2 regions of the Microlunatus ginsengisoli genome follow, and region 2 is predicted to be linked to the other one. Evidence: riboswitches for the same ligand, from Rfam matches in the RefSeq annotation. Region 2 holds a riboswitch; the other holds the start of a gene.
The links. A riboswitch is a leader RNA that binds a small molecule or an ion and turns the genes downstream of it on or off. The one in region 2 is predicted to bind FMN.
Positions count from the first base shown of each region.

Region 1: it holds a riboswitch for FMN, as region 2 does, so the genes downstream of both, pnuC (nicotinamide riboside transporter PnuC) here and ribD (bifunctional diaminohydroxyphosphoribosylaminopyrimidine deaminase/5-amino-6-(5-phosphoribosylamino)uracil reductase RibD) in region 2, are expected to answer to the same signal.

Region 1 covers NZ_BAABAB010000002.1:91,924-106,499, reverse strand. Annotated here, with positions in the region: gene ABD747_RS01020 (aldo/keto reductase) at 1-339, opposite strand, end outside; gene ABD747_RS01015 (LLM class F420-dependent oxidoreductase) at 398-1,429, shown strand; gene ABD747_RS01010 (undecaprenyl-diphosphate phosphatase) at 1,502-2,335, opposite strand; gene ABD747_RS01005 (flavin reductase family protein) at 2,457-2,981, shown strand; gene ABD747_RS01000 (GNAT family N-acetyltransferase) at 2,992-3,525, opposite strand; gene ABD747_RS00995 (histidine phosphatase family protein) at 3,638-4,378, shown strand; gene ABD747_RS00990 (DUF3090 domain-containing protein) at 4,421-5,011, shown strand; gene ABD747_RS00985 (SCO1664 family protein) at 5,030-5,839, shown strand; gene ABD747_RS00980 (ABC transporter permease) at 6,323-7,045, opposite strand; gene mshC (cysteine--1-D-myo-inosityl 2-amino-2-deoxy-alpha-D-glucopyranoside ligase) at 7,132-8,394, shown strand; gene ABD747_RS00970 (glycogen debranching N-terminal domain-containing protein) at 8,405-10,318, shown strand; gene ABD747_RS00965 (hypothetical protein) at 10,438-12,153, opposite strand; FMN riboswitch at 12,343-12,470, shown strand; gene pnuC (nicotinamide riboside transporter PnuC) at 12,582-13,292, shown strand; gene ABD747_RS00955 (phosphoribosyl-ATP diphosphatase) at 13,338-13,610, shown strand; gene ABD747_RS00950 (hypothetical protein) at 13,678-14,409, shown strand; gene hisG (ATP phosphoribosyltransferase) at 14,515-14,576, shown strand, end outside.
Region 2 covers NZ_BAABAB010000014.1:269,291-283,866, forward strand. Annotated here, with positions in the region: gene ABD747_RS10530 (carbohydrate ABC transporter permease) at 1-201, opposite strand, end outside; gene ABD747_RS10535 (ABC transporter substrate-binding protein) at 227-1,552, opposite strand; gene ABD747_RS10540 (cellulase-like family protein) at 1,602-2,924, opposite strand; gene ABD747_RS10545 (DUF5107 domain-containing protein) at 2,921-6,286, opposite strand; gene ABD747_RS10550 (AraC family transcriptional regulator) at 6,377-7,258, shown strand; gene ABD747_RS10555 (threonine aldolase family protein) at 7,353-8,384, shown strand; gene ABD747_RS10560 (hypothetical protein) at 8,440-9,045, opposite strand; gene ABD747_RS10565 (MBL fold metallo-hydrolase) at 9,089-9,745, shown strand; gene ABD747_RS10570 (hypothetical protein) at 9,872-11,092, opposite strand; FMN riboswitch at 11,350-11,476, shown strand; gene ribD (bifunctional diaminohydroxyphosphoribosylaminopyrimidine deaminase/5-amino-6-(5-phosphoribosylamino)uracil reductase RibD) at 11,623-12,669, shown strand; gene ABD747_RS10580 (riboflavin synthase) at 12,654-13,283, shown strand; gene ribB (3,4-dihydroxy-2-butanone-4-phosphate synthase) at 13,280-14,563, shown strand; gene ribH (6,7-dimethyl-8-ribityllumazine synthase) at 14,560-14,576, shown strand, end outside.

The DNA.
Region 1 (14,576 bases), on a different contig from region 2:
GTCGGTGCCGAGCCGCTCCAGCGATCCCTCCAGGTCGCGAAGCAGGGCCCGGCGCGAGGTGTCGACGATCCGCTTGCCGCCCCGGATCACGAATCCGGCCTTGGTCGCGATCGCCATCTCCTCGCGGTTCGTGAGCTCGCGGACGAGCTTGCCGATCAGCCGCTCGGCGTCACCGGCGCCGTACGCAGCGGCCGTGTCGATCAGCGTCCCACCGGCGGCGCAGAACATCTCGAGCAGCGCGCGCGCCTCCTCGTCCGGGGTGTCCCGCCCCCACGTCATGGTGCCCAGGCCGAGCCGCGACACCCGGAGCCCGCTCGCGCCGACCCGCCGGATTTCCATGCACGCGACAGTAACGGGCCACCCGGGAGCACGACGCGGGACCACTACGGTGCTGTCCATGCGACTCGGCCTCAACCTCGGTTACCTGGTCGGCTCCGATGATCCCGCCGGCCAGCTCGCGCTGACCCGGCATGCGGAGGATCTCGGCTTCGACGTGGTCTGGGCCGCGGAGGCGTATGGCTCCGACAGCCCGACCGTGATTGCCTGGCTGGCCGGCCAGACCAGCCGGATCGACGTCGGGTCCGCGGTGATGCAGATCCCGGCGCGCACGCCGGCGATGACCGCGATGACGGCGGCGAGCCTCGACCTGCTCACTGGCGGCCGCTTCCGGCTCGGGCTGGGAGTTTCCGGGCCGCAGGTGTCGGAGGGCTGGCACGGGGTGCGGTTCGACAAACCGCTCGGCCGGACCCGGGAGTACGTCGACGTCGTCCGGATGGCGCTGGCCCGCAAGACCGTTGCGTACGAGGGCAGTCACTACCGGCTGCCGCTTCCGGACGGCCCCGGCAAGCCGCTCAAGCTGACCATCGCGCCGCTGCGCGCCGAGATCCCGGTCTATCTCGCCGCGGTCGGCCCGAAGAACCTGGAGCTCACCGGCGAAATCGCCGACGGGTGGCTGGCGATCTTCTACGCCCCCGAATTCGCGGGCGAGCTGCTCGGCCGGATCGGGACCGGGCGGGAGCGAGCCGGGAAGACGATGGACGGCTTCGACGTGGTGCCGACGGTGCCCGTGGTGGTGGGCGACGACCCGGTGCGCTGTGCCGACCCGATCCGGCCGTACGCCGCTCTCTATGTGGGCGGGATGGGCAGCAGGGAACAGAACTTCTATCACGCGCTGGCGGTGCGGATGGGTTACGGGGAGGCCGCCGCCCAGGTGCAGGACCACTTCCTGGCCCGACGTCACCGAGACGCGATGGCGGCCGTGCCGTTCGAGTTCATCGACTCGACCTCGCTGCTCGGCCCGGTCGAGCGGATCGCCGAGCGGCTGAGGCTGCTCGCGGACTCGGGCGTCACCACCTGCGCGCTCGCGCCCTACGGGGACACGGTGGAGGCCAAGCTCGCCGCGCTCACCGCCGTTGCAGAGGCGCTCTGACGCGAACCTGCCGCTCGAACGGCCAAATCGCCACGATCGGGCCCGAAAACTGGATCGAGCGGCAGAAACGCGTCAGCCCTGCGGGAGCGGCTCCAACACACCGGTGAGCAGCAGCACCGCCACCAGGGCGGCCAGCGCGAGCCGATAGATCACGAACGGCATGAAGTTGTGGGTGCTGATGTAGCGCAACAGCCAGGCGATCACCGCGTAGCCGATCACGAACGAGACGACCGTGGCGAGCGCGATCGGTCCCCAGGCGGGCGGCACCGGGTCGGTACCGATGTCGAGCAGCTGGAACAGCCCGGAACCCACCACGGCCGGGATGGCAAGCAGGAACGAGTACTTGGCCGCGGCCTCGCGCCGATAGCCCATGAAGAGGCCGGCGGTGATGGTGGCGCCGGAGCGGGAGACTCCCGGGATCAGCGCCAGCGACTGGGCCAGGCCGTAGATCAGGCCGTGCGGCCAGGTGAGCCGCTCCAGGGTCCGCTGGTTGCGCGCCGTGCGGTCCGCGATGCCCATCACGATGCCGACTCCCGCCAGCATCGCCACAGTGATCCACAGGTTGCGCAGGCCGGTCTCGATCTGATCCTGGAACAACAGCCCGAGCACGATGATCGGGATCGAGCCGATGATCACCAGCCAGCCCATCCGGGCCTCCGGGTCGTCCCGCGGGATCTTGCCGACCAGCGCCAGCGCCCAGTTCTTGATGATCAGCGCGATGTCGTGCCGGAAGTAGATGATCACGGCGGCCTCGGTGCCCAGCTGGGTGATCGCGGTGAACGCCGCCCCCGGATCCTCACCGCCGAAGAACTGGCCGACGATCGACTGATGGGCGCTGGAGGAGATCGGCAGGAACTCGGTCAGTCCCTGCACGATGCCCAGCACCAAGGCCTCGAGCCAGCCCATCGATAACTCCCCTACCTGCTCCGGACACAAACGCCGACAACCATAGACCGTTTGCACGGCCCGGCGTGGCGGCAGCGCGCAGGTCGTGCTCAGCCGGATCACAGCAGGGCAGACTTCGATCGTGAGCATTCACAGCGAGCACCCGTTCCTGCCGCCGGAGTCGGGGCGCGATCCGCTCCGCCGGTTCCGGGGCCGGATGCCGCAGCCGGTGACGGTGTGGTCCGCGCAGGAGGGTACGTCCCGGGCCGGCTGGACGGTGTCCTCGCTGCTGGTCGCCGACGGCGACCCGGCGGAGCTGCTGGGGCTGGTCGACGAGGAGTCCGACCTGGCCGAGCTGGCCGGCCGGACCGGCCGCGTCGCGATCAGCCTGCTGCGCTGGGAGCACCGCCAACTCGCCGAGGCGTTCGCCGGTCTGGCGCCTGCGCCCGGCGGCCCGTTCCGTTCGGCGCAGTGGCACGAGACCCGCTGGGGGCCGGTGCTGGCCGGCGCGGCCGGCTGGCTCGGGGTCGAGCTGACCGACACCGGGTCACGGCTCGGCTGGTCTGTGGCGGTCCGCGGTCGCTGCGTCGAGGTGCACGTCGATCCGGAGGCGACCGACGTGCTCACTCACCTCCGCGGCCGCTATCGCGAGCTGCCGCTGGACTGAGCCGGGACGGTCAGACGACCCGGGCCATCCGCTTCTCGGGCAGTGAAACCGATCCCCTCTGGTCGACCTGGCTGACACCGTCGAAGCGCCAGCCCTCGCGTCGATAGAAGGAGATCGCCCGCTCGTTGGTCTCCAGCACCCACAAGACCGCCTCGGTGAACCCGGCGTCGGCCAGCGCGCCCATCCCGGCGGCGTGCAGCCGGTGCCCGATGCCGCGGTCCCACCAGGCGGCCAGCAGATAGAGGGCATACAGGTGCCCGCGCCCGGGCTGCGGCCCAGACCCATGCCAATCGGGACCTGGTAGTTCTGGGCCGACGGCGACGAAACCGACCACGCTCGTGTCGGCCACTGCGACCAGCCTCGCCGATCGCGGATCGGGCCGGGTCAGCCAGGCGACCCAGTTGGCAGGGTCATCCGTCCAGCCGGCGAGGAAGTCGGGATCGAGCAGCCCGTCGTAGGCCTCCCGCCAGCTCCGCGTGCGGACGCTCGCGAGTCCCGCCGCGTCGGCAAGGGTCGCCGGGCGAATCTCGACCGTGGTGTCCACCGGTCCAGTGTCGGGCGGAACGGTCCGTGCCGCCATCGGATTCTCGTGGCGACGCTACCCTCGACGCCATGACGGTGTGCGACAGCCGGGCGGCGCGCCGGGGGACCGGCCGATGACCACCGTCGTGCTCATCCGGCACGGACGGACCGGGGCGAACACCGCGGGCGTGCTGGCCGGACGAACCCCGGGCGTCGAGCTGGACGAGGTCGGGCGGCGGCAGGTCGCCGATCTCGGGCTCCGGCTGAGCGACGTACCGCTGGTGGCGGTGGTCAGTTCGCCGTTGCGCCGCTGCCGGCAGACCGCGAACGCGGTCGTGCTGGCGCACGGCACGCCGCTCGAGGTCCACCCCGAGCGCAACCTGACCGAGTGCGGCTACGGCGACTGGACCGGGCGGAAACTTGCCGAGCTGGGCAAGGAGAAGCTCTGGAGCACGGTGCAGACCCAGCCCTCGGCCGTGCGCTTCCCGAACGGGGAGGCGATGAGCGAGATGGCCACGCGCGCGACCACCGCCGTCCGCGCCTGGGATGCCCGATTGAGCGCCGAGCACGGCCCGCATGCCGTCTGGGCCGCGGTCTCGCACGGGGACGTGATCAAGGCCATCCTGGCCGACGCGCTCGGCATGCACCTGGATGCGTTCCAGCGGATCCTGGTCGACCCGGCCTCGGTCTCGATCGTGCGCTACACCGACTCCCGGCCGTACGTCGTGACCACCAACTCCACCAACGCCGACCTCGGCAAGCTGCTGGCGCCGCCGCCCAAGAAGCCGCGCGGGCGCCGCAAGCCGACCGACGACCAGGCCGCCGTCGGCGGCGGTCTGGGGGCAGCCGACCAGCTCCCCGCCCAGCAGTCCTGAAAGGCCGTCGGAGCGGCCGCCACCGCGGGTTAGTCTGGCGCCATGGCGATCCTCGTTCACCGCTACGACTCACCGGACCGCTTCGTCGCCGGCACGGTCGGCCAGCCGGGCGAGCGGGCGTTCTTCCTGCAGGCGCGGGAGGGCAACCGGATCACCAGCGTCGGGCTGGAGAAGCAGCAGGTCTCGGTTCTCGCCGAGCACCTGGACCGGGTGCTGGACGAGGTCCAGCGGCGCGGCGCCAGCCAGGGCGAGGTGCCGCCGGCCTCCAGCTCGGCGTCCGACACCCAGCCGCTTGACGCGCCGATCACCGAGGAGTTCCGGGTCGGCACGATGACCATTGCCTGGGACCCGACCATCGACCGGATTGTGATCGAGCTGTTCTCCAACGTCGAGGGCGAGGACGAACCCGAGGAGGTCGACCCGCCCGCGACCGCCGAGGAGGCGGAGAGCCAGATCGATGCCGACGAGGTGTTCGTGGTCAAGATCACCGCGTCGTACGCACGGGAGTTCGTCGCCCGTGCCCAGGCCCTGGTCCAGGCCGGCCGCCCGGCCTGCCCGTTCTGCCTGCAGCCGCTGGACCCGGACGGGCACATCTGCCCGCGGGCCAACGGCTATCGCCGGCCGCTGTTCTGAGCCCGTGACCGAGCAGCGGTGAGCCAGCCCGATCCGAGTCCGCCGCCGGAGCACCCGGCGCTGACCGCCGTACTCGGTGACGGTGAGCTGGAGATCGTCGGCCGTCTGGTGCAGGCCTCGAACGCGACGTTCCTGACCCGGCTGACCACCGCCGACGGCGAGATCGACTGCGTCTACAAGCCCATCCAGGGCGAGCGGCCGCTGTGGGACTTCCCGCGGGGCACGCTCGGGCTGCGGGAGGTGGCTGCCTTCGAGTTGTCGCGTGCCGCCGGCTTCGACGTCGTGCCGGTCACCGTCCTGGCCGACGGCCCGTTCGGCACCGGTTCGCTGCAGGTCTGGGTCGAGACCACCGGTGCGGACAACGAGTCGCTGGTCGACCTGGTGCCGAGCCGGTCGCTGCCGCGCAAGGGCTGGTTCGCCTGCGTCGACGGGTTGGACGCCGACGAGCGGTCAGTGTCGGTGATCCACGCCGACGACCCGGCCCTTCGCCGGCTAGCCGTCTTCGACTGCCTGGCCAACAACGCCGACCGCAAGGGCGGCCACATCCTGTCCAGCGGCGGCCGGGTGTTCGGGGTCGACCACGGCATCTGCTTCCACACCGAGCCGAAGCTGCGCACGCTGCTGTGGGGATGGGCCGGCAGCGAGCTGACCGACGGGGAGCGGGCGCTGGTGGGCCGCGCCCGCGACGACGGGCCGCGGGCGCTGGCCGAACTGCTCGCCGAGGAGGAGATCGAAGCGCTGGTACGTCGGTGCGAGGTCCTGCTGCGTCGTGGCACCCTGCCCCGAGCCCGCGGCGAGTGGCCCTCCATCCCCTGGCCGCCCTTCTGAGTTGTGTCGGCTCGCGCACGCTGCGCACCCACAGACCTTCACTTTCTCCCTCTCTCGCAGCCCCAAGCTTCGGCTTCGCTGCCGCGGTCTGGGCAGGGCTGCTCGTTCGGTCGGAAGTGAAGGCCGGGCGCTCCGCTGACGACGCTCGCCGACGGATTGTGTCGGTTCGCGCACGCGCGGCGCCTGAAGGCTCTGTCTTCCTCTCTCACTCGCGGCCGCGCGGGTTGGGTGCCGCTGACGCCGTTTCCGCGGCGGCCGCTCGTTCGTTCGTCCAGACAGAGCCGGGCGCCGCGCTAACGACGCTCGCCGACGGGTTGTGCCAGGCCTGACCGCCCACCCCCGGAGTTCGCATAGGTTTCGCGTCCTCGCATGGGATATAGCCCATGCGGGGAAGCAGAACCTATGCGAACGCGGGGGAGCGGGTGGATCCCCGAGGATCCGGGACCGGGCTGGGTCAATGGAGCCGGGGACGGGGATGCGGGATCAGGGGATCAGGCGGTCCTTCAGGTCGGCGGGGAGCAGCCGGGCGGAGCGGATCAGGCGGCCGACCACGACGACGGTGATCGCCTGGGTGGCGAGCAGGCCAACCAGCACGATGATCTGGGCAGCGCCGGCCTGCACCGGGCTGCCGCCGCCGAGGAGCACCCCGACGAAGGCGCCGGGAAGGGTGACCAGCCCGACCGTGCGGGTCTGGTCCATGCCCGGCACCAGCGCCTCGGGCAGGTGGCGCTCGATCACCTCGGTGACGGCCGCGGAGCGGGGCAGGCCGATGGACAGCGCCGCCTCGTACGTCCCGTGCTCGTCCCGCAGCGCCGCGAACGCCCGACGTCCGGCCAGGGAGGTCGCCGTCATCGCCCCGCCGATGATGATCCCGGCCATCGGCACCAGACCGGCGCCGGTGAAGGGCACGGCACCAGCGACGAAGATGACCGTCAGCACCGGCAGCACGCCGGCGGCGATCGCGACCGCGACCCACGGCCAGGCCCGGGGCGCACCGATCCGTCCCGCCGCGGTTGCGACCGCGACTCCCATCATGACCAGGGCGAATGCCGCCGACCAGGCGATGTGCACGAGCACGGCCGCGATCACCAGCGAGACCAGCGCGAGCTGTACGACGGCGCGGAGCGCGGCCGTGGCGAACCGGCGCTCCAGCCGCAACCGGCCGACGTACGACACCGTGACCGCGATGGCCAGCAGCACGATCAGGGCGACGGCCAGGGCCGGTCCGGGCTGTTCGGGCACGGGTCTCATTCTCGGCGGGGGGCGGCGAGGTGCCGGATAGGGTGGGCCGCATGCAGGCCTGGCAGACGCGTCCGTACTCGCGACTCGAGCACGCGGCGCCCGGCCCGACTCCGCAGATCCCGGCCGCCCGCATCTTCGACACCGCGGCGCAGGCACTGGTGCCGGCCGGACCTGCGTCGGGGACCGCCCGGATGTACGTCTGCGGCATCACGCCCTACGACGCCACCCACATCGGGCACGCGAACACCTACGTCGCGTTCGACCTGCTGAACCGGGTCTGGCGCGACGCCGGGCTGGACGTGCACTACGTGCAGAACATCACCGACGTCGACGACCCGCTGCTGGAGCGCGCCACCGCCACCGGGGTGGACTGGACCGAGTTGGCGCACAGCCAGATCGACCTGTTCCGGGAGGACATGACGGCGCTCAACGTGCTGCCTCCGCAGGACTATCTCGGCGCGGTCGAGTCCATCCCGATGATCACCGAGCTGATCGCCGAGCTCCAGGCCGGCTCGGCGGCGTACGCGGTGGACGACCCGGACTACCCGGACCTCTACTTCCCGCAGGCCGCCGATCCGGCGTTCGGCTCGGTGTCCCACCTGGCCGAGCCGGAGGCCCTCGCGCTGTTCGCCGAACGCGGGGGCGACCCCGACCGGCCCGGCAAGAAGCAGCCGCTGGACAGCCTGCTGTGGCGGCTGGAGCGGCCGGGCGAACCGGCCTGGGCGTCGCCGTTCGGCAACGGACGCCCCGGCTGGCACGTCGAGTGCACGGCGATCGCGCTGCGCACCCTCGGCACCGCCTTCGACGTCCAGGGTGGCGGGAGCGATCTGATCTTCCCGCACCACGAGATGTCCGCGGCGCACGGCCGGGTCGCCACCGGCCAGGAATTCGCCCGGGCGTACGTCCACAGCGGCATGGTCGGTCTGGACGGCGAGAAGATGTCGAAGTCCAAGGGCAACCTGGTGTTCGTGTCCCGGCTGCGGGCCGACGGCGTCGACCCGATGGCCATTCGGCTGCTGCTGCTCGGCCATCACTACCGCGAGGACTGGACCTATACCGACGCCGATCTGGACGCGGCAACGAACCGGCTGGCGCTGTGGCGGCAGGCCACGACGCTCGACGCGGCGCTGGACGCGGGTCCGGTGATCGCCGACGTCCGGGCCGCCCTGGCGAACGACCTCGACGCGCCGGCCGCACTCGCTGCGGTGGACACCTGGGCCGCCGCCTCGCTGGCGATCGACGGGGACGACGGCACCGCGCCGGCGCTGGTGGCCCGGGCCACGGACGCTCTGCTCGGCGTCGCCCTGGACTGAGAGGGCTCCGATGCCGCAGCCACGTCAGCCCTTCCTGCACGATCTCGTCTGCGTGCTGGCCGCCCCTACCCAGGTGTGGAGTGCCCCCGACGGCGAGATCGGGTCCGATGGCCGTGCGGTCGGCGCCCAGGGGGTCCTGCACGCCGACGTCCGGGTGCTCAGCGTGGCGTCGCTCCGGGCGGCCGGTTCGCCGCTGGAACATCTCGCCACCGTGCCGGAGGGCGCTGCGACCAGGTTCGTCGCGGTGTCGAGGCAGGCGGCCGGCACCGCCCGCGCGGGCGACGAGCTGGTCCGGTTCGACCGGGTCCGTGAGGTCACGCCGGGGCGGCTGAGCGAGCGGATCGAGATCACCTCGCTGACCGCGCACGAGGTGTCGTTCGAGCTGACCCTGAGGCTGGGCTACGACCTGGCCGCCGTCGAGCAATTCAAGACCGGGAGCACCGTCGAAGCCCGGCGATTCGCCCGCTCGACTCCGTCGTCCCACTCGAGCCCGTTCACCTGGGGCGACGACGACGTCGTCGCGAGCCTGACCGCGGATAGCGCGACCATGGCGGTCACCGACGACGGCCTGACCGCCGAGCTGACCTGGCCGCTCAGCCTGGCACCGCGCTCACGGACGGCTCTGACCTGGTCGATCGCGATCACCGACCGCTCCGGCGCCGTGATCCCGCCGAGCGGCACCGGCCTGCCCATCTCGGCGGCACTGGACAGGCTCGCCCCGGGCGCCGGGCGCGACCGGCGGCTCCGGCCGTGGCTGGGCCGGTCGCTGCTCGACCTGAACTCCCTACGAATGGCGACTCCCGATCGTCCCGAGGACGCGTTCTTCGCCGCCGGTGCGCCGTGGTATCTCACCCTGTTCGGCCGGGACAGCCTCTGGACGGCGCGGATGGTGCTGCCGATCGACCGGGCGCCGGCCGTCGGCACGCTGCGCACGCTGGCCCGGCTGGCCGGAACGCGGGTCGACCCGGACAGCGCGCAGCAGCCGGGCAAGATCATGCACGAGTTGCGCCGCGGCCAGTTCACCTTCGCCGAGACATCCCTGCCGCCGCTCTACTACGGCACGATCGACGCCACCCCGCTGTGGATCTGCCTGCTGCACGACCTGTGGCGCACCGGTGCCGCCGACGACGTCGTCCGCGAACTGCTCGACCCACTGGTCGCCGCGCTGGACTGGCTCCTCCTCTACGGCGATGCCGATGGCGATGGCTTCTGCGAATACATCGACACCAGCGGGCACGGCCTGGCCAACCAGGGCTGGAAGGACTCCACCGACTCGGTCCGGTTCAGCGACGGGACGATCGCCGAGGGGCCGGTCGCGCTGTGCGAGGTGCAGGGCTACGCGTACGAGGCGGCGCGCGCCGGTGCCGACCTGCTGGAGGTGTTCGGCCGGCCCGGCGCGGAGCGCTATCGGGAGTGGTCGGACGCGCTCGCCCTGCGGTTCCGGGACCAGTTCTGGTGCGGCGAGGGCGAGGACCGCTATCCGGCGCTCGCCCTGGACGGGTCGAAGCGCCGGGTCGACTCGCTGACCAGCAACATCGGGCACCTGCTCGGCACCGGGCTGTTGGACGCGGACGAGGAGGTGCTGGTCGCCCGGCGGGTCGCCGGCGACGCCCTGGACTCCGGGCTGGGACTGCGGACGATGGCCTCGACCGACGGCGGCTACCACCCGCTCAGCTACCACTGCGGGTCGGTCTGGCCGCACGACACCGCCATCGTGATCGCCGGGCTGCAGCGGGCGGGGCTGAGGACGTACGCGGACGGGCTGGTCGAGGGCCTGCTCGACGCGGCCGCCCTGTTCGGTGGCCGGCTGCCCGAGCTCTGGTCCGGCGAGGGTCGTCCGGTCCCGTACGCGCCCTCCTGCCGGCCGCAGGCCTGGTCGGCCGCCGCGGCCGTGGTCGTCGCCCAGTTCCTGGCGACTCGCTGACTCCGGGCCGCTCGGCGTCTCTGCACCCGACCGGACCCGGACGAGCGCTTCACACCCCGCGCTGCTGCTCCACACCCTCCACCCGGGGGGTGAAGCAGCAGTCAGGGGGTGTGAAGCGATCAGGACGCAGCCGGAACGGGCTCGGCGGCCTTCGGCTGGGCCGGCAGCACGTGGTCCTTCAGCTTGTCGGTGCTCAGGCACAGCGAGCAGACCACGGAGTCGTGGGTCTGGCAGGCGACCATGTCGGGACGCTCGAACTCCTGGCGACAGACGTGGCAGACCAGAATCTCGTCGGACGGGTTGCCGTCCTCGTCGTACATCGGCATGTCGATCCCGTCGTCGGTCCGGCGCAGGTAGTAGCGCCCCTTGGTGGCGAGGGCGAGGACCGGCGGCAGCACCACGGCGAGGCCGATCGCGACCAGCGGCGAGAACGGCTGGATCGCGGGTCCGAAGACCCCGAAGAACACCGCGATCGAGACGCCGGCCGAGATCAGCATCGAGCCGAAGCCGACCGGGTTGATCGCATACAGCATGCCGCGGCGGAACTCGGGCTTCTTCGGGGACAGCCCGAGAACGTACTTGTTGAACACGATGTCGGAGGCGACGACCACGATCCAGGACATGCCGCAGTTGGCATAGAAGCCGAGGATCGTGTTGAGGAAGTCGAACATGTTCGCTTCCATCAAGATCAACGCGATCAGCAGGTTCACGCCGAGGAAGACCACCCGGCCGGGGTAGCGCTTGGTGACCCGGGTGAACGAGTTCGTCCAGGCCAGCGAGCCAGAGTACGCGTTGGTGACGTTGATCTTGATCTGGCTGATCACCACCAGGATGACGGCCAGCGCGAGGGCGACCGGTGCCGGCAGGATGTCGGAATAGATCTCCAGGAACTGGTGCACCGGCTGGTTCGCGATCGCGGCGCCGCCGGCCACGTTGGCGATGAGGTACACGGCGAGGAACAGACCGATCACCTGCTTCGCCGCACCGAAGATCACCCAGCCCGGGCCGGCCAGCACGACCGCGGTCCACCAGCGGCGCTTGTTGTCGGCGGTCCGTGGCGGCATGAACCGCAGGTAGTCGATCTGCTCGGCGATCTGCGCGATCAGGGACAGACAGACGCCGGCCGCGAGCATGATCGAACCGAGGCTGGTCGCCCCGTTTCCGTTCTCGCCCTGGTAGGAGAAGAACGCGTCGATGGAGTCCGGGTGGCTGATCAAGAGGTACCCGAACGGGAGCACCATCAAGATCAACCAGAGCGGCGTGGTCCACAGCTGCAGCTTGGACAGCACCTTCATGCCGTAGATCACCAGCGGGAAGATGATGATCGTCGAGACGGCATAGCCGGCCCACAGCGGCACGCCAAGGCCCAGATACAGCCCCTGCGCCATGATCGAGCCCTCGAGGGCGAAGAAGATGAAGGTGAAGGTCGCGAAGATCACGTTGGTGACCACCGACCCGTAGTAGCCGAAGCCGCTGCCCCGGGTGATCAGGTCGAGGTCGAGGTTGTAGCGAGCCGCGTAGAACGCCAGCGGGAACGAGGTCAGGAAGATCACCACGGCGAACACCGCGATGCCCCACAGGGCGTTCGTGGTGCCGTACGAGATCCCGATGTTCGCGCCGATGGCGAAGTCGGCGAGATAGGCGATACCGCCGAGCGCGGAGATGGCGACCACGCCGGGCGACCAGCGCCGGTAGTGCCGTGGGGCGAACCGGAGCGTGTAGTCCTCCAGCGTCTCCTTCGTCGCCTCGGCGCCGACGAGCACGTGGTGCTCGTGGTGCTCGTGGTCCTCCGGCGAGTCGCCCTGGTCCTGGGTGGTGGTCAGCTGGTCGCTCATGACCGCACCTTTCTGGGCGCAGCGCGTGGGGGCTGGGCTGCTACCCGGTGTCAGTCTGGAAAACGGATGGTTCGGATGGGTATCGCTCGGGTTGCAGTCAGGTTTCGGCCTCGCAAGGGTCGCCGGTTGGACGTGGCGACGAGGGGTAGGAGACGGTGGCATACTGTTCGCCGACGAGTTGACAACTCGCGCGTGTTCCGGGGTCGGTGCAAGTCCGAACCGGCGGTGACAGTCCGCGACCCTGCCGCAGCCAGCGGCAGGTTGACCTGGTGGAACTCCAGGACCGACGGTGAAAGTCCGGATGGGAGGATCACGCGAGTGCTGCGACGAGACGGCGCGAGGCCCGCTGTGACGGGGCTCGGCGGGGTCCTCGGGGCAGTCTCTTCCACCCCGGTATTCGTGCGACCGGAAGAGTGGAGGAGACCATCATGGGTTTCTCGGAGATGCTCCAAGGGTTGCTGAACGCCAAGATCGACATCGGCCCGGGCATCCTGTGGCGCGAGGTGATCGGCAACGGCTTCGGCCTGGCGAGCGCGATCCTGGGCATGCGACGCAAGGTCGCGGCCTGGCCGGTGGGGATCATCGGCAACATCTTGTTGTTCACGGTGTTCCTGGGTGGGGTGTTCCACACTCCGCAGGACCTGGATCTGTGGGGGCAGGCGGGCCGCCAGATCTTCTTCTTCATCGTGAGCGTGTACGGCTGGATCCGCTGGTACCAGTTCAGCAAGACCGCGGGGGCCGAGGACAAGGTCGGCGTCCGGCCGGGCTGGGCGGGCTGGCGCGGCCGGCTCGAGCTGCTGATCGGTGCCGTCGTGCTGTGGACGATCTCGTACTTCGCGCTGAAGGCGCTGGGCTCCTGGGGCCCGATCGCGGACGCCTGGATCCTGACCGGCTCGATCCTGGCGACGTACGGCATGGCGCGCGGCTGGACCGAGTTCTGGTTGATCTGGATCGCCGTCGACCTGGTCGGGGTGCCGTTGCTGCTGATCGCGGGCTACTACCCGTCCGCCCTGATGTACGTCGTCTACGGCGTGTTCTGCGTGATCGGCTTCATCTCCTGGTGGCGGATCGAGCGTCGGGACCGCGATCGGGTCGAGCCCGTTGCGGCGACCTCGCCGCAGATCGAGACGGTTGGCTAGTTCGAGCGGCGAGGCTCGGCGCCGCCGACGCCTTAAACTCCCGTCGTGACCGCCCCGAAGACGTTCGACACCCTGTTCGCCGAGCTCACCGCCAAGGTGGCCGAGGGCGACCCGAGCTCGTCGACGGTCGTCCGGGTCCGCGCCGGCGTGCACGAGATCGGCAAGAAGATCGTCGAGGAGGCGGCCGAGGTGTGGATGGCCGCCGAGTTCCAGACCCGCGACGACGCCGCGCTGGAGATCAGCCAGCTGCTCTATCACCTGCAGGTACTGATGCTCGCCCTCGATCTCGACCTCGAGGACGTGTACGACCGGCTCTGAACGCTGGACCGCTCACCTCTGATGGGCTAGGTTAGCCTTACCTAACTTCAGCTCAGAGGAGGTAAGCGTGTCCGTCGAACGCGATCCGGCCGGTGCCGGCGCCGGAGAGGTCAGCGCGGTGGTCCGGGCGCGCACCATCCTGGCCAGCTGTCACGAGGTCTGGTGCGATCCCGGTCACGCGGGAACGGCACGGGCCGTCGGCATGCTGGATGTCGGTGGGGTGCCATACCTGGTGCTTTCGGCTGCCCTTCCCTGGCTGACCGAGGGGGCGGAGTTGACCGGCGTCGCGACCGCCGACGACCTCGGCGTGCTCGATTTCCACGCGTGGCTGGGCCGGCCGCGGATGCTGGTCCGCGACCGGGCCGCGATGCAGGTCTTCAACGAGCATCGCGGCTGCCTGCGGGAGCCGCCCGGGCCGCTGGACGACGTGGTCGTGGTGCCGTTCGGTCTGCTCGGCGCACGGGTGGTCGCCCCGCTCGGCGACGCGCTCGCGGTCGAGGTGGCCCCGGACGCGATCGAGGCGGTCGAGCCTGACTGGCTGCTCGTGCACGGGTCGAGGGTGGCGGCTCATCTGGAGGTCGCCCACGCGCGGGAGCTCAGCGAGCTCGCCACCCGCTGCGGCTGGCCGGGGGCCGCGGTCTGCATCCGCCGGCTGAGCGCGACCGGGGTAGCCCTGGACGTGCTGACCGCGGACGGGGTCACCAGGCTCGAGATGCCGTTCGACCCGCCGATCCGGCAGACCTCCGATCTGTGGCCGCGGCTGACGGCGGCGGTTGCCTTGCGGCCACGAGCCGGCTGAGGGTCGGGCGGGGTCGGGTGGGCTGAGACCCGCCGGGTCTCCGCCCGCGAGCGACCTAGGATGTCCGCCGTGACATCGACGTGGGCGGCGGAGGCCGGCAAGCGGCTGATCAAGATCGCCGTGCCGAACAAGGGCGCGCTGTCGGAGGCCGCGGCGCAGATGCTGCA
Region 2 (14,576 bases):
CCACCGGGTGAAGGACAGCTGGAAGCTGTTGAACGCCGGCCAGAACACCCAGAACAGCTCGATCGCCAGCGGGACGAGCAGCAGCAGCCAGACCACGGGCGGCACCCGGGCGGTGACCGGGCGGCGGCGATGACCCGACCGCCGGCGGCCGACCGGCGGTGCGCCCGGGGGGCCGGTGGTCGTCGCTTCGGTGTCGGTCATCGAACTCATCGAGGGCTCGGCACGGTTACTGGTTCCAGACCTGTTGGGCCGCGGTCTGCCAGTCCTTGAGGATGCTCGCGACCTGGTCCGGATGGTCCAGGAACTTGGTCAGCGCGGTGTCGGCCGTGGTCTGCAGCGCGTCGCTGGAGTCCCGGTTGAAGAACTGGGTGATCTCCTTGGTCTCGCTGAGCAGCTTGATGCCGTGCTGGACCAGCGGCGAGAACTTGCTGGTGTCCACCTCCGAGGATGTGGGCAGGTTGGACGAGCCGGAACCCTGGATGTAGGCCTGCTGCTGGACCGGTGAGGCCAGATAGCTGAGGAAGTCCTTGGTCGCGGCTGGGTTCTTGGTCTTGGAGCTGGCGAAGAAGCCGTCGGTCGGAGCCTCCTCGGCGGACGGGATCGAGGGGTCGATGGTCGGTACGGAGAAGAAGTCGATGTCGTCCTGCATGTTGCTCGGGAAGTACGTGGTGACGAAGGCGCCGATCAGATACATCGCCGCCTTCTTGTTCGCCAGTGGAAGGGCGGCCTCCTGCACGCTGTAGGAACGACCCTTCGGGTCGAAATAGGGGATCAGGGTCGCGTAGGTGTCCATCACCTTGCGGACCTCGGCGCTGTCGAAGGAGTGCTTGCCGGCCAGCAGCTCCCGGTGGAACTGCGCGCCGTTGATCCGCAGGTCCAGGTAGTCGAACCACCCGGATGCCATCCAGGCGGTCGATCCGGTGCCGCAGGTGAGCGGGTAGACGCCCTTGCCCTTCAGGGTGTCCAGCATCCCCATGAAGTCGTCCCAGCTGGTGACCGGCTTGACGCCCCACTCCTCGAACGCGGACTTGCGATAGAAGATGCTCCACCAGTAGTAGCTGGTCGGGACGAAGATCTGCTTCCCGTCGTCGCCGGTGGACAGCGCCTTCAGGGCGGGTGAGAACTTGGCGCACGCGCCGTCTCCGGTCCACATGTCCGACACGTCCAGCAGCAGGCCCTTGCTGGCGTAGTCGCGGGCGACCGAGCCCGCCAACCAGGTGATCACGTCGGGCGGGTTGGCCGACGTCAGGTAGGTGGACAGCTGGGCGCGGAACTGTTCGGTCGCGACGGTGTTCAGCGTCACCGGGTTGTTCGTATAGCCCTTGACAACCGACTCCAGGGCCGCCTTGGGCTTCGGGTCGGAGAGGTCGGACTGCAGGGTGAGTGCGACGCCCGTCGACGCGCCGCCGCTTGCGCTGCCGCTGCTCGAGGTGCTCGGAGTCGAGCCGCCGCCGATGCAGCCGCTGAGCAGGAACGAGCCGCCGAGCCCGGCACCGCCGAGCAGCAGGCTCCGCCGGGTGATGGCGCTGGTGGGAAGCTGTGCCGGCCTCATGATCATTGCTCTCCTCTGAACGGTGGGAATGTGGGTGTACGTCCTTGGCTCACGCCGATGCGCCCTGAGCCTGTCGAAGGGCGGCTTCCGCCAGCAGCGAGCCGGTGGCGAACGCCTGGTTGCACGCGCGTTGCAGCGCGATGTCGGCCCACATCGCGTGCTGCGGAGCCGCATTGGAACAGACGATGGTTCCGCGGGCGCCGATCCGGGTGGACTCGTCGACCGCGAGTCGGCAGAACTCCGCACCGACCGGTCCCTCCTCGAAGCGTCCGTCGCGCGGCGTGTACCCGATCCAGCCCTCGCCGAACACGACCGGCACCCGGTGCGCTGCCGCCCAGTCGCGGGCCACGGCCAGCCAGAGCCGCAGGGTGGTGATCATCTCCTGTTCCCAGGCGGGGTAGTGCCGGTACAGCCAGCGGTCGATCGCCTCGGCGTCGCCCCAGTCGTGGACGTAGATCTCCGGCTCCGCGACGATCGTCGCGGTCAGCCGCCAGCCGGCGTCCGGCGCCCAGTCGCCGATCCGCGGCGCACCGGGCAGCAGGATCTCGCGATCCGCACGATCCTGGTCGAACTCGGACGCCGGTCCGCGCAGGCCGTACTCCGCGATGAACGCGCCCAGCACGCCGTAAACGTACGGATGGGTGACCAGGACGTCGATCGTCTCCGGGATCCCGCGCATGGCGCCGACGGGCACGCGCGCGTAGTTCACGGTGACCGGGCGGTCCGGGTGCCGATCGTGGAAGGCGCCCAGCCCGCGCTCCAGCCGCGGGCGGAGGGCGACCACTCGCTCGTCGGGGTCGGCCGGCAGCCCGTCGGCCAGGTGGCCGATCTGGACCTCGTTGTGGATCTCGGTGAACGCGATCCGGTCGGCCAGGCCCTGCTCGTCGAGGAAGTCGACCAGGTCCGCCAGCGCCAGCGCCTGAGCCTCGGCGCGCCGCTCCGGGTCGATCGCCATCAGGGCATCGCACCAGGCCGGATCGGCGGCGAACGACGAGCTCTGCTGGTACTCCCAGGACGAGAGGATCACGAAGCAGTCGTGCCGTGCGGCCGCGCGGAACAGGTCCAGCAGCTGCGCCCGGGCGTCGATCGTGGTCGGCTGCTCGACGTCGTACCAGCGGACCCGGCGGCCGTAGCCGTTCCCCAGCGGGCCGAGCCGAACCGCGGAGGTGTCCAAGCCGCTGCCGAACAGCAGATAGGGCATGGCGCAGATCCGGACGGTGTTGTAGCCGCGCTCGACCGCCTCCGCGAACGCCGCGTCGAGGTCGGCGAACGGCTCGCCGGGGCCGGTGCGGACGTACCAGGAGAAGTCCCACAGCGTGATCGTCAGCTTGTCCGGGAGATGGGCCGGCAGGGGGATCGGCTGGTAGCTCACGACATGCTCCCGGTCGGTTGGATCTGATGGCTGAGGTCGAGGGCGAGCTCGTTGCTCGGGTCGACGGCGAGGACGGCGTCCAGCTGGGTACGGGAGCCGGTCGCGTCGCCGGCGAGGAACGCGAGTTGGGCCCGGAGCAGCCCGACGGCGAGATCGCGGCGATGCTGCACGTCGTCGTCGAACAGCATCAGCGCCGGCAGCGAGGTGGCGAAGTAGTCGACGGTGGCCGGAGTCTCGGCCAGCAGGTCGACGTGGTCGGTCAGGCCGTCGACCAGGCGATCGGCGAAGTCGTCGTCGCCCAGCCGCCGGGCGGCGAGCACCGAGTAGAAGGTGTTCTCCGAGTACGCCTGCGGGCTCATCTCGGCGAAGTCGCCGACGGCGCTGGCGGCCTCCCGCCAGGCCATCGCCGCGCGCGCCGGGTCGGTGGCAGCCGCGGCATCGCCGAGCGCCAGCCATAGCCGAGCCGGGTTCGCGAGCGGGTGGCGTGCCTCGCCCAGGCTCGCCGGTGGGTCCAGTGCCGCCTCGAGCTGGGCGACGGCCAGGGCCGGATCGCCGCCCTGCCGGGCCTGCCCGGCGAGCGCGAGCCGGGTCCGGTCCCACGCCCGCAGCACCTGGCCCTCGCCGCCTTCCCAGGGCTGGAAGGCACGAGCCTCCAGGATCGCCAACGCCTCGTCCGCGCGACCGGCGGTGAGCAGCAGATGGACGAAGGCGATCGACAAGTCGTCGCGATCGTCCACCAGCAGGCTGCGCTCGTCCAGCCGGCGCAGCCGTCCGTCCGGGGCGGCACCGATCCGCTCCAGCAACTGGTCGCTCTCGAAGAGCAGCCGGGCGTCGTCCGGGGCGACCAGCAGGGCCCGGTCGTACGCCTCGATCGCGGCCATCGGATCGTGCTCGTGGTTGTACGCCGCGAGCCCGATGTTGCGCCAGACCACCGGATCGTTCGGATCGAGGTCGGCCGAGCGCCGCCACTGGGCCAGCGCGTCCGCCGGCCGGCCGTGCGCGAAGCACCAGTGGCCGAGCAGCGCCGCGGCGCACGCGTCGTCGGGATCGGCGGCCAGCGCCGCTTCCAGGGCGGCCACGTCGTCCAACCGAGAGGCGAAGTTCCAGGTGCGATCGGCGCCGCGCGCCCGCTCCCGGACGGCTGCCGCCTCCGCCGCCCGGCCCAGCCGATCCAGCATCGCGGCGGCGTGGTAGTCGGCCAGCGCCGCGCAGGCGGTCTGGCCGAGCGGCCGCCGCCGGTCGGCGACCCTCGCCTGCTCGCAGAGCGCGACACCGGTCGCCAGCTCACCGATCCGGGCGTTCTCCAGCGCCACGTCGAGCAGGGTCTGCGCCTCGGACAGCCCGCCGCCGGTGCCGGATCGGTTGGCGAGCAGCCGCCCCCAGGCGTCCAGGGGATCCAGCGCCAGCGTCTTGGCCAGCAGCGCATCGGCCTCCGCCGGCCGGCCCAGCCGGCGGAGCAGCACGACGGCGAGGTCGCGGGCCTGGAGCTGGTCCGGGCGGGCGCGCAGCGCGGCCTCGACCCGCTGCAGGGCGGTGATGTACCGGCCGTGCCGGGCGTCGATGATCGCCAGCTGGTGGCTGCCGGCGGCGAACCAGGCGTCGTCCCAGGAGGCCTTGGCGAACGCGTCGTAGGCCTCCTCGTCGCGGCCGAGCCGGGCGAGGGTCAGCCCGAGCAGGTAGGAGGGCTCCCCGGTCTCCGGGTTCGGGTTCAGCGCGGTCAGCCGCTCGATGGCGACCTCGAGATGAGCAGCCGCGTCGAGGTAGCGGGCCTCCCGGTAGCGACGTGCCCCGAGCGCGGTCCGGGTCGGCGCGTGACCCGGGTCCCGGGCCAGCGCCTCCTCCCAGTAGGGCTCCGGCGAACGGGTGGCGTGCCGGTACTGCTCGAGGTGGCGGCCGGTCAGGTACAGCTCCTCCACGGTGCCGATCTCGGCCGGCGGCCGTGGCTCGCGGGCGGCGCGGAGGTCGGCCGCCGCCGTCGTTGTCGCGGGGGCTCGCCAGTCGAGCACGGTCCGCCCTCCGGCTCGCACCGTGACCCGGACCGGCGCCTCGGCGGCGGCCAGCCGGGCGGGCCGGCCGGGACCGAGCGGAAGCGTCTCGACCCGGATCGCCCCGGCCGGGTCCTCGAAGCTCACCTCGGCCTGGCCGAGATCGCTCGTGGCGTCCAGCAGCAGCGTCGCGGCTTCTCCGTCGGTGCGGATCCCGAGCGCGACGTCCAGGCCGGCCGCGACGGCCGGCCCGGTGCCGGCCAGCGGGTACCAGTACTGGGAGAAGGCCTTGGTCTCGCCGGGCGCGAGCCGGGAGAAGTCGGGCTGGTTGTCGGTGAAGACGCCGGCCATCAACTCGATGTACGTCGCGTCGTCGTCGGCCAGGTTGCGGTTCCAGGCCCGGCCGAACGAGGCGTCGCCCCAGGTCCACTGCTTCTTGCCGACGGCGTACCGGTGGTCGGCCCAGTGCACGAAACCGCCTCCGGCCCGGTGGTCGTACCCGCCGAAGAAGTCGCCCGCGGAGTCCACGCACATGTACGACGTCGGCACCGGGATGTTGCGGGGCCAGTCCAGCCGGTCGCCGGGCACCCGGTGGGCGCTGCCCGGCCGCGTGTCGAGCCCGCGCCGGCTCGGGTAGTCGACTCCGTAGTAGGTCCGGTCCGCGGCCGGGAAGCCGGTGACCGCCCGCTTCGCGTGGTCGGCGACCATCGTCACGTCGGCGGGGAAGAACGACTGGTAGTCGTCGTGCACGCGGGCGGCGACGTTGGCCCACCAGAGGAAGGTCTGCGGTTCGTCGCTCCGGTTGAACAGCCGCACGCGGAGCTCGATCAGCGTCGAGTCCGGCCGGAGCCGGACGCCGTGCATGCCCTTCATCCGGGCGAACGGGTCGTGGTCGGAGCACCAGACGATGCCGTCCGACTCGTCGATCTCCCAGGCGGTCGGCAGGAAGGTGGCCGGGCGGTGGTGCTGCGGCCAGTTGAACTCCACCCCGCCGGCGAGCCAAGGCCCGGCGAGGCCGACCAGCGCCGGCTTGATCACCGGGTTGGCGTAGAAGATCGGGTAGCCGGTCCGCTTGTCCAGCGCCAGCTGGATCCGGCCGCCGAGCTCGGGCAGCACGAGCACCCGCAGGTAGGCGTTCTCCAGGTGCAGGCCGAGCCACTCGTGGTCGGCGCGCGTCTCGCTGATCCGGTCGTGGAACGGCAGCGGGAACACCCGGCCGCTCGATCCCTGGTAGACCCGGCGGTCTAGGTAGGCCGGGTAGCGATCCGGCTGCTCCGGCAGGTAGGTCGGCATCACGACGGGTGCCGACCAGACGGCGACCGGCGCGTCGGCGAGCCGCTGGGGGCGGGCCGGGAGGTCGAACGCTTCGTCGGGCACATCGCCAACGTAGGCCGGTCGAGCGGCCCGATGGAATGCACGAATCGACGGTCAACCTGGACGATTCTCTGATCGGCGTAGGCTCACGGCGTGTTCATTCGCGACGGCTTTCCGGGTCAGCGACTGCACGTTCTCCCCGCCCCGCTGGTGCAGCAGGCCGCGGGCCGGGTGCCGACCTCGCGGCTGCTGGTGACCGATGCTGGATATTTCCCGCATGCCGCCATGCACGGCCGGGTTCGTCGTAGCGGCGCCGCCCAGGCCATCGTGATCATGTGCGCGGACGGGTCCGGCTGGTGCGAGCTGGACGGGCTGCGGCACGACGTCGGTCCCGGCGAGGTCCTGGTGATCCCGCCGAGGCTGCCGCACCGCTACTACGCCGACGCGGAGCGCCCCTGGTCGATCTGGTGGCTGCACGTCACCGGCGAGGACGTACCGGACCTGCTGACCGCGATCGGGCTGAGCGCCGGGTCGCCCACCGCCACGATGGCCGACCCGATCGGGATGTTCGCCCTGGCCGAGGCGGTCTGCGACGTCCTGGCCAGGGACGAGACCTCGGCCAGCCTGACCGCGGCCGCTGGTGCGGCCTGGCACCTGCTGGCCAAGCTGGCGGCCGAGCGGGACGGCCGATCGAACGGCCGGGCGCCCATCTCCCGGGTTCAGGACCACCTCCGCGAACACCTGGCGGCGCCGGTCGACGTGTCGGCGCTGGCCGAGCTGGCCGGCTTCAGCCCGTCCCACTTCTCGGCCCGGTTCAAGGCGGTCACCGGCTTCTCGGTCACCGAGTACGTCAAGCGGCTGCGGATGGCCCGGGCCCGCCAGTTGCTGATCACCAGCGACCACACGGTGGCCGAGATCGCAGCTGCCGTCGGCTATGCCGACGCCTTCTACTTCTCCCGCCAGTTCCATGCGGTGAGCGGGCTGAGTCCGCGGGCCTTCCGCGACCGCAACGCCCAAGAGGTGCTGCTCAGCTGACCGGGTCGCCGCTCCGGTGGTCAGTTGGTGTCGGTCGTCGCATCGAATCGACCAGTGGAGCCGGCGTCGGCGCCAGTTGGCAAGATGGCCCATCGTGATCGATCTGCGCTCCGACACCGTGACCAAGCCGACCGAGGCGATGCGGGCCGCGATGGCTGCGGCGCCGGTCGGGGACGACGTCTACGGCGAGGACCCGACCGTCCAGGCGCTGGAGGCTCAGGTCGCGGCCCTGCTCGGTCACGAGGCCGGGCTGTTCTGCGCCAGTGGGTCGCTCGCCAACGTGCTGGGCGTCCGGTTGCTGGTCGAGCCCGGCCAGGAGGTGGTCTGCGACGTCACCGCGCACATCGCTCGCGCGGAGATGGGCGCCCACGCGGCGCTGCACGGGCTGACCATGCGGACCTTCCCGTCCGTCCGCGGCCGGCTGGACGCGGGTCAGGTCGCCGCGATCGTCGCACCGGACGCCGGGCCGTACCTGGTCTCGACGGCGGCCGTCGCAGTGGAGAACACGCACAACTTCGGCGGCGGGACGATCCAGCCGTACGAGCAGCTGGCCGAGGTGGCCGAGCTGTGCCGCAGCACCGGAATGGGCTACCACCTCGACGGCGCGCGGCTGTGGAACGCGCACGTGGCAACCGGGGTGGACCTGCCGGCCTACGGGAAGCTGTTCGACACGGCCAGCGTCTGCTTCTCCAAGGGTCTCGGTGCCCCGGTCGGCTCGGTCCTGGTCAGCAGCGCGGACAACATCGCCCGCGCCCGGGTCTGGCGCAAGCGGCTCGGGGCGGGTTGGCGGCAGGCCGGGATCCTGGCCGCGGGTGCCGCGTACGCGCTGGACCACCACGTCGCCCGGCTCGGCGACGATCATGCGGCGGCGCGCACGTTCGCGACCGCGGTCGCTGAGCGGGCTGCCGAGGCCGTCGACCCGGCCGGGGTGGAGACGAACATCGTCGTGCTGGACACCGCCGACGTACCCGCCGGACCGATCGCCGCCGAGGCGGCCGTCCACGGGGTGCTGGTCTCCGCCCTCGGCGCGCACATGATCCGCGCGGTCACGCATCTGGACGTGACCGCGGAGCAGTGCCACGACGCCGGGGAGATCCTCGGCGGACTGCTGGCCGGCGCCCGCTGAACCGGAGGCACACCGGCGACAGAGCCGCGTGCGGAGGATCGCCAGATCCGGACGGTCAGACCGGACGGCAGTTCCAGTCGGCATCGGCCTTGCTCCGGCAGACCACCGTGTCGTCGAAGTCCATGATGCCGTACGGCAGCGCGTGGTCATCGGTGGCGAACAGGTTGCGGGCGAATCCGCACGGGTCGAGCGGGATCTGCGGCTGGATCCAGCGGCCGTCGCCGTCGAGCAGGAACAGCCAGGGCGGGTTCCAGCCCATGGCGGGGCAGGCGAGGTCATCCGGCGAGCTGACCCGCTGGCTCGGCAGCTCAAGATAGGTCAGCAGGGCGTCCAGGTCGCTCGCACCGGTCGCCCGGCGCTCGAGGCCGGCCGTGGCCGCCGGCGTCGGCGTCGCGCCCGCGCCGTCCTGGATCGCACACAGCACAGCCGCCTCGGGACGGAAGCCCGGTGGCACGCTGCCCGCCCCGAGCGCCGGCGGCGGGTCGATATAGCGCTTGAACGCGCCCAGCGCGAGACAGCCCGGCCAGTCGTCGTGGATCTCGGCCGGCGGCGCCGGCGGCTCGTCGATGGTCCGGCCGCCGGTGGAACAGGCGCCGGCGAGTGGGAGCAGGATGGCGGCGGACAGCGCGGCCAACCGCGTGCGGCGCCCTCCACCCGACATCTCGTCAGTGTGGCAGGGAAGGGGCACCGGTAGGTTGGCCGGTATGAAGATCAACCACCTCGGGCACTCGGCCGTCCTCGTGGAGACCGGCGAGGCCCGGGCCCTGCTCGACCCCGGCAACCTGTCCGACGGCTGGCACGGGCTCACCGACCTGGACGCGATCCTGGTCACCCACCAGCACCCGGACCACCTGGATCCCGAGCAGCTGCCGGCGCTGATCCGGGCCAACCCGCACGCCCGGATCATGGTCGAGCCCTCGATCATCGGGCTGATCGAGGACGGCACGCTGCCGCAGCTCGGGCCGGCCGACCCGATCCACGCCGGCGAGCAGACCGCGATCGGCGACCTGCTGATCGAGGCGGTCGGCGGGCACCACGCGATCATCCACCGCGACATCCCGCGGATCGGCAACGTGGGGTACGTCCTTCGCAGCGAGGGCCAGCCCACCTTCTTCCATCCGGGCGACTCGCTGGAGGTGGCGCCGGGCGGGGTGGACGTGCTGGCGATCCCGACGTACGGCCCGTGGGCGGCGATGAAGGAGACCATCGACTTCGTCCGGGCCGTCGGCGCGATGGAGGGCTTCCCGATCCACGACGGGCTGCTCAACGAACGAGGCTTCGGGCTGATCTTCGGCCGGGTCAACGCGATGACCGAGACCAAGGCCTTCGACCTCCGCGGCGGCGCGACCCGGGAGTTCTGACTCACAGCTCACGCGGGTGCCTCCCCCGGCGCACCCGGCTCTGCGGAAACTGTGCAGCTGTTGCAGCCGCCGCCGGCGTGTCGCTGCAACAGCTGCACAGTTTCCGGGCCGGGAGGCTGGGAGGGGTCAGGCGCGGAAGGTAGGCGGAGCGACCTGGAGGTCCTTCCAGACGAACGGCGGGACGCGGGCCAGCAGGCCGTGGGCGACGTCGGCGCAGAGGCCGATCAGGAGCGTGTCGTGCTGGCTCGGGAAGAACCGGATCAGCTGGCCGTCGATGCTGAAGGCGGGCGGCCGCATGCTCATCAGGTATTCCATCTGACGCGGATGGATCACGTCCGAGGCGAACTTCGGCGAGGACGTGCGCACCTTGAACGCGTCGTTGAACTCTTCGCTCTCGAACCGCACCTTCTCCCCGCCCCAGCCGCCGACGCCGACGGACAGCATCGGCAGCGAGAACGGCATCACCATCGCGAGCACCGTCTCGTCGTGGTGATCGGTCACGGTGCGGGTGGTGGTCCGGCCCTCGGAGTCGGTGCTGGTCTCGGTCCGGGTGGTCTCCCAGCGGTGGACGAACGCCTCCAAGGGCAGCCCGTCGTTGTCGCCGCGGATCACGTCCTCGGTGCGGTGACCGTGCCCGACGGTGGTCAGCCCGTACCTGGAGATCAGCGCGTCGTCACGGCCGACGTAGAACCAGTCGCGGCGGTAGAAGCCGAACCCGGGCGCCGGCGTCGGGACGGCGTACGTCCCCCCGCCCCGCGCGATCGCCTGCGCCACCGGCGCCAGGGCCTCCAGGTAGTCGGTCAACTCGTCGGCGTTCTTCGGCGCACCGACCGAGACCAGGTGGTTGCCGTCGATGCTCAGGTCCACGCCGCGCTCAGCGCCGAACGCGCGGATGGCCGGCACCGCGGCGTCCAGCATCGCGCGGGCGTACGTCGGGTCGTCGGCGCTGACCGTGAGCCCGGCCTCGATGTCGTACGACGGCGCGGTGATCCCGATCCGCGGCCTTCCCGCGGTGAGGAAGAGGTCTGGCAAGGCGGTCGGCAGGGTCAGGCTGGCCAGCCGCTGATCGAATTTCGGGCCGCCGCCGGTGTAGGCGTACTCGAACACCCGGAACGGGATCCCCTCGGCGGTGCTGCCGCTGACCAGTTCGTCGGGCTTGCGGCTCAGCCCGATCCCGAACGGCGGTGCGTGGTGGTCGAGCACCGCCTCCAACGGTGGCGAGGAGTCGAAGGTCCAGCCGCGCTGCTTCAGGCCGCGGACGTACCGGACGCGGCGGAAGATCAGCAGTCCGACCACGATCACGATCACGGCCACGACCGCCAGGACGATCCATCCGGTGGTGCTCATCGGTCCGTTGCTTCCTCTCGACGTTTCGCTGGGCGCTCGAGCAGGCGCGGGGCCGGCTCGACCGGATAGATCGCGGAGTCGATCGCCGGCCCGCCGATGATCATGCGGACGGTGATCGACTCCCCGCCCAGGGTAACGGCGAGGAAGGCCGTCCAGACCGGTTCCGGGGCCATGATCACCGCGGCCGGCGCCCGCCACGACGTCTTGAAAACTGGTCGGCTTCGCGGGGCAGCCGTTCGTCGTGGGATGCTTCCGGACACGTGCCCGGGGTCGGTGTAATTCCGAACCGGCGGTGATAGTCCGCGACCCGTCCGCAGCCAGCGGTCGGTTGACCTGGTGGAACTCCAGGACCGACGGTGAAAGTCCGGATGGGAGGAGCACGCGCAGGGTCGTTGCACGCCCCAGTTCGGGTCGTGTGGCGGTCCGGCCGTTTGACGGATCGAGGGCTCTCGCTCGGCACAGCGCCGTCGAGCCGTCGATCCAGCACCCCGGAGCTCGCTGTCGGTCGAGTCGAGCAGGAGGGGTTCTCGATGTGTGACGAGCTGGGCCTGATGCGCCGTGCTCTGGAGCTGGCTGCGCTCGGGCCGGCGGTCGACCCGAATCCTCGCGTCGGCGCGGTCATCAGCGATCCCGCGGGCCGCGTGGTCGGCGAGGGATTCCACCGGGGCGCCGGTCACCCCCATGCCGAGCTGGAGGCACTCGCGGTCGCCGGCCGGCGAGCCCGGGGCGGTACGGCGGTGGTCACGCTGGAGCCGTGCGACCACACGGGACGGACGAGCCCGTGCTCGCTGGCCCTGCTGGACGCGGGAGTGGCGCGCGTGGTCTATGCGCAGAACGATCCGAACCCGAAGGCAACGGGCGGAGCGGTGCGGTTGCGTGCGGGCGGCGTCGCCGTCGTCGGCGGTGTGTTGACCGACCGCGCCCGCGATCTGAACGCCGATTGGACGTTCGCGATGACCCACGGTCGTCCGCGGGTGGTCTGGAAGTTCGCCGCCACGCTGGACGGAAGGTCGGCCGCGGCGGACGGCACCAGCCGTTGGATCACCGGGCCCGCCGCTCGCGCCGACGTACACCGGTTGCGGGCGCAGGCGGGAGCGATCCTGGTCGGCACCGGGACCGTGCTGGCCGACGATCCGGCCTTGACCGTGCGCCGGCCGGACGGCGCACCGGAGCAGCGGCAACCGCTGCGGGTGGTGATGGGCCGCCGGGTGCCGCCTGCCACCGCCCGTGTCTTGGACGGCGCCGCCACCACGCTGCACGTCCGCGAACGCGACCCTGCTGTGGTGCTGGACATTCTGGCCGAGCACGAGATCCGCCGGGTCTGGCTGGAGGGCGGCCCGACGGTAGCCGCGGCGTTCCTCAACGCCGGCCTGGTCGACGAGGTGATCGCCTACCTCGCCCCCACCTTGCTCGGCTCCGGACCGCCGGCCGTCGGCGATCTCGGTATCGCCACCCTCCGACAGGCCGTGCGACTGCAGCCGCTGGAGATCACCACCCTCGGACCGGACATCCGGCTCCGCGCTTCCATCCACCACCACCGACCACACCCAAGGGATGTCACATGTTCACCGGAATAGTCGAGGAACTGGGCCACGTCCGCGCTGTCGAGCGCAACACCGACTCGGCCGTTCTGCGCGTCAGCGCGCCGATCGTCGGTCAGGGCATCGCCCCCGGCGCCTCGCTCGCCGTCAACGGTGCCTGCCTGACCGTCGTCGATCGTCAGGAGGGGACCGTCAGCTTCGACGTGATGGCCGAAACCCTGAACCGCACCAACCTGGGCGCCTTGACGGTCGGCGACCCCGTCAACCTGGAACGGGCCCTGGCCGTCACGGACCGGCTCAGCGGTCACATCGTCCAAGGGCATGTCGACGGAACCGCCCAGCTGCTCGATCGGAAACCCGGCGACCGCTGGCAGGTCGTCCGTTTCACCCTGCCACCCGATCTCGGCCGTTACGTCGTCCCGAAGGGGTCGATCAGCGTAGACGGGGTGTCGTTGACCGTCGCCGCCCTGGGTGCCGACTACTTCGAGGTCTCGTTGATCCCCACCACCCTGAGCCTGACCACGCTCGGCGACAAACAGCCAGGGGACCTGGTCAACATCGAGGTCGACGTGATCGCCAAACACGTCGAACGACTCCTGCTCGGGGCACCCACCGCTGAGCGTGGCGCACCCGAGGCGGTGGTGTCATGACGACGCACGCTGAGCTGGCGAGCGTCGAGCAAGCACTGGACGACCTTCGCCGAGGTCGGCCGGTGCTGGTCACCGACGACGCCGACCGGGAGAACGAGGCGGACGTCGTTCTCGCCGCCGACACGCTGACCGAGGACTGGATGGCCTGGACCGTCAGGCACACCTCCGGCTTCGTCTGCGCGCCGATGCCCGAGTCGTGGGCGGACCGGCTCGATCTGCCGTTGATGGTGAGGGCCAACGCCGACCCGTTCCGGACGGCGTACACGGTCAGCGTCGACGCCGGCACCGGTGTCAGCACCGGGATCAGCGCCGCCGACCGAACCCACACGATCCGTACCCTCGCGTGCCCCGGCACGACGGCGACCGATCTGATCCGGCCGGGCCACGTGCTACCCCTTCGAGCCAAGGACGGCGGCGTCCTCACCCGGCCGGGACACACCGAGGCAGCAGTCGACCTGTGCCGGCTTGCCGGCCTCACCCCGGTGGCGGCCATCGGCGAACTGGTCCGCGACGACGGTGCCATGATGCGGCTGCCGGATGCACTCGCCCTCGCCGGTCGTCATCGACTCCGGGTGCTCACCATCGAGGACCTCATCGCCTGGCGACAGATCCACGATCGGGTCCAGCGGAGCGTGCAGACGCGGCTGCCGACTCCGGACGGCAGCTTCACCACGATCGGCTACCGCGACCTGCTCACCGGCGACGAGCACGTCGCGCTGGTCAGCCCGCTCGGCTGCTCCGGATCGTCACCCCTGGTGCGGCTTCATTCCGAATGCCTCACCGGCGACACGTTCGGCTCTCGACGCTGCGACTGCGGCGAGCAGCTCACCCACTCGCTGCGCCGGATTGCCGCCGAGGGTGGCGTGCTGGTCTACCTCCGCGGCCATGAGGGTCGCGGCGTCGGGCTGCTGAACAAGCTCCACGCGTACGCCCTGCAAGACCAGGGCCTGGACACCGTCGACGCTCAGATCGAGCTCGGGCTCCCGGTCGATGCCCGGGACTACACCGCCGGCGCCGCCATCCTGATCGATCTCGGTCTGACCTCGGTCCGGCTGCTCACCAACAATCCGGAGAAGGTCGGGGCCCTCGAGGAGCGCACCATCACCGTGACCGCGGTCGAGCCGATCGACACCCCACCCGTGCACAGCAACGTCGGGTACTTGCGGACGAAGCGGGACCGCCTCGGCCACGCCCTGCTCCTCGACCTCGACACCCCGGCCGAGGACGCGTTCCGGCCGACGAACCGCCCTGCCCACCTCCACGGATGGAGCCGTCGATGAAGACCGGATCCCC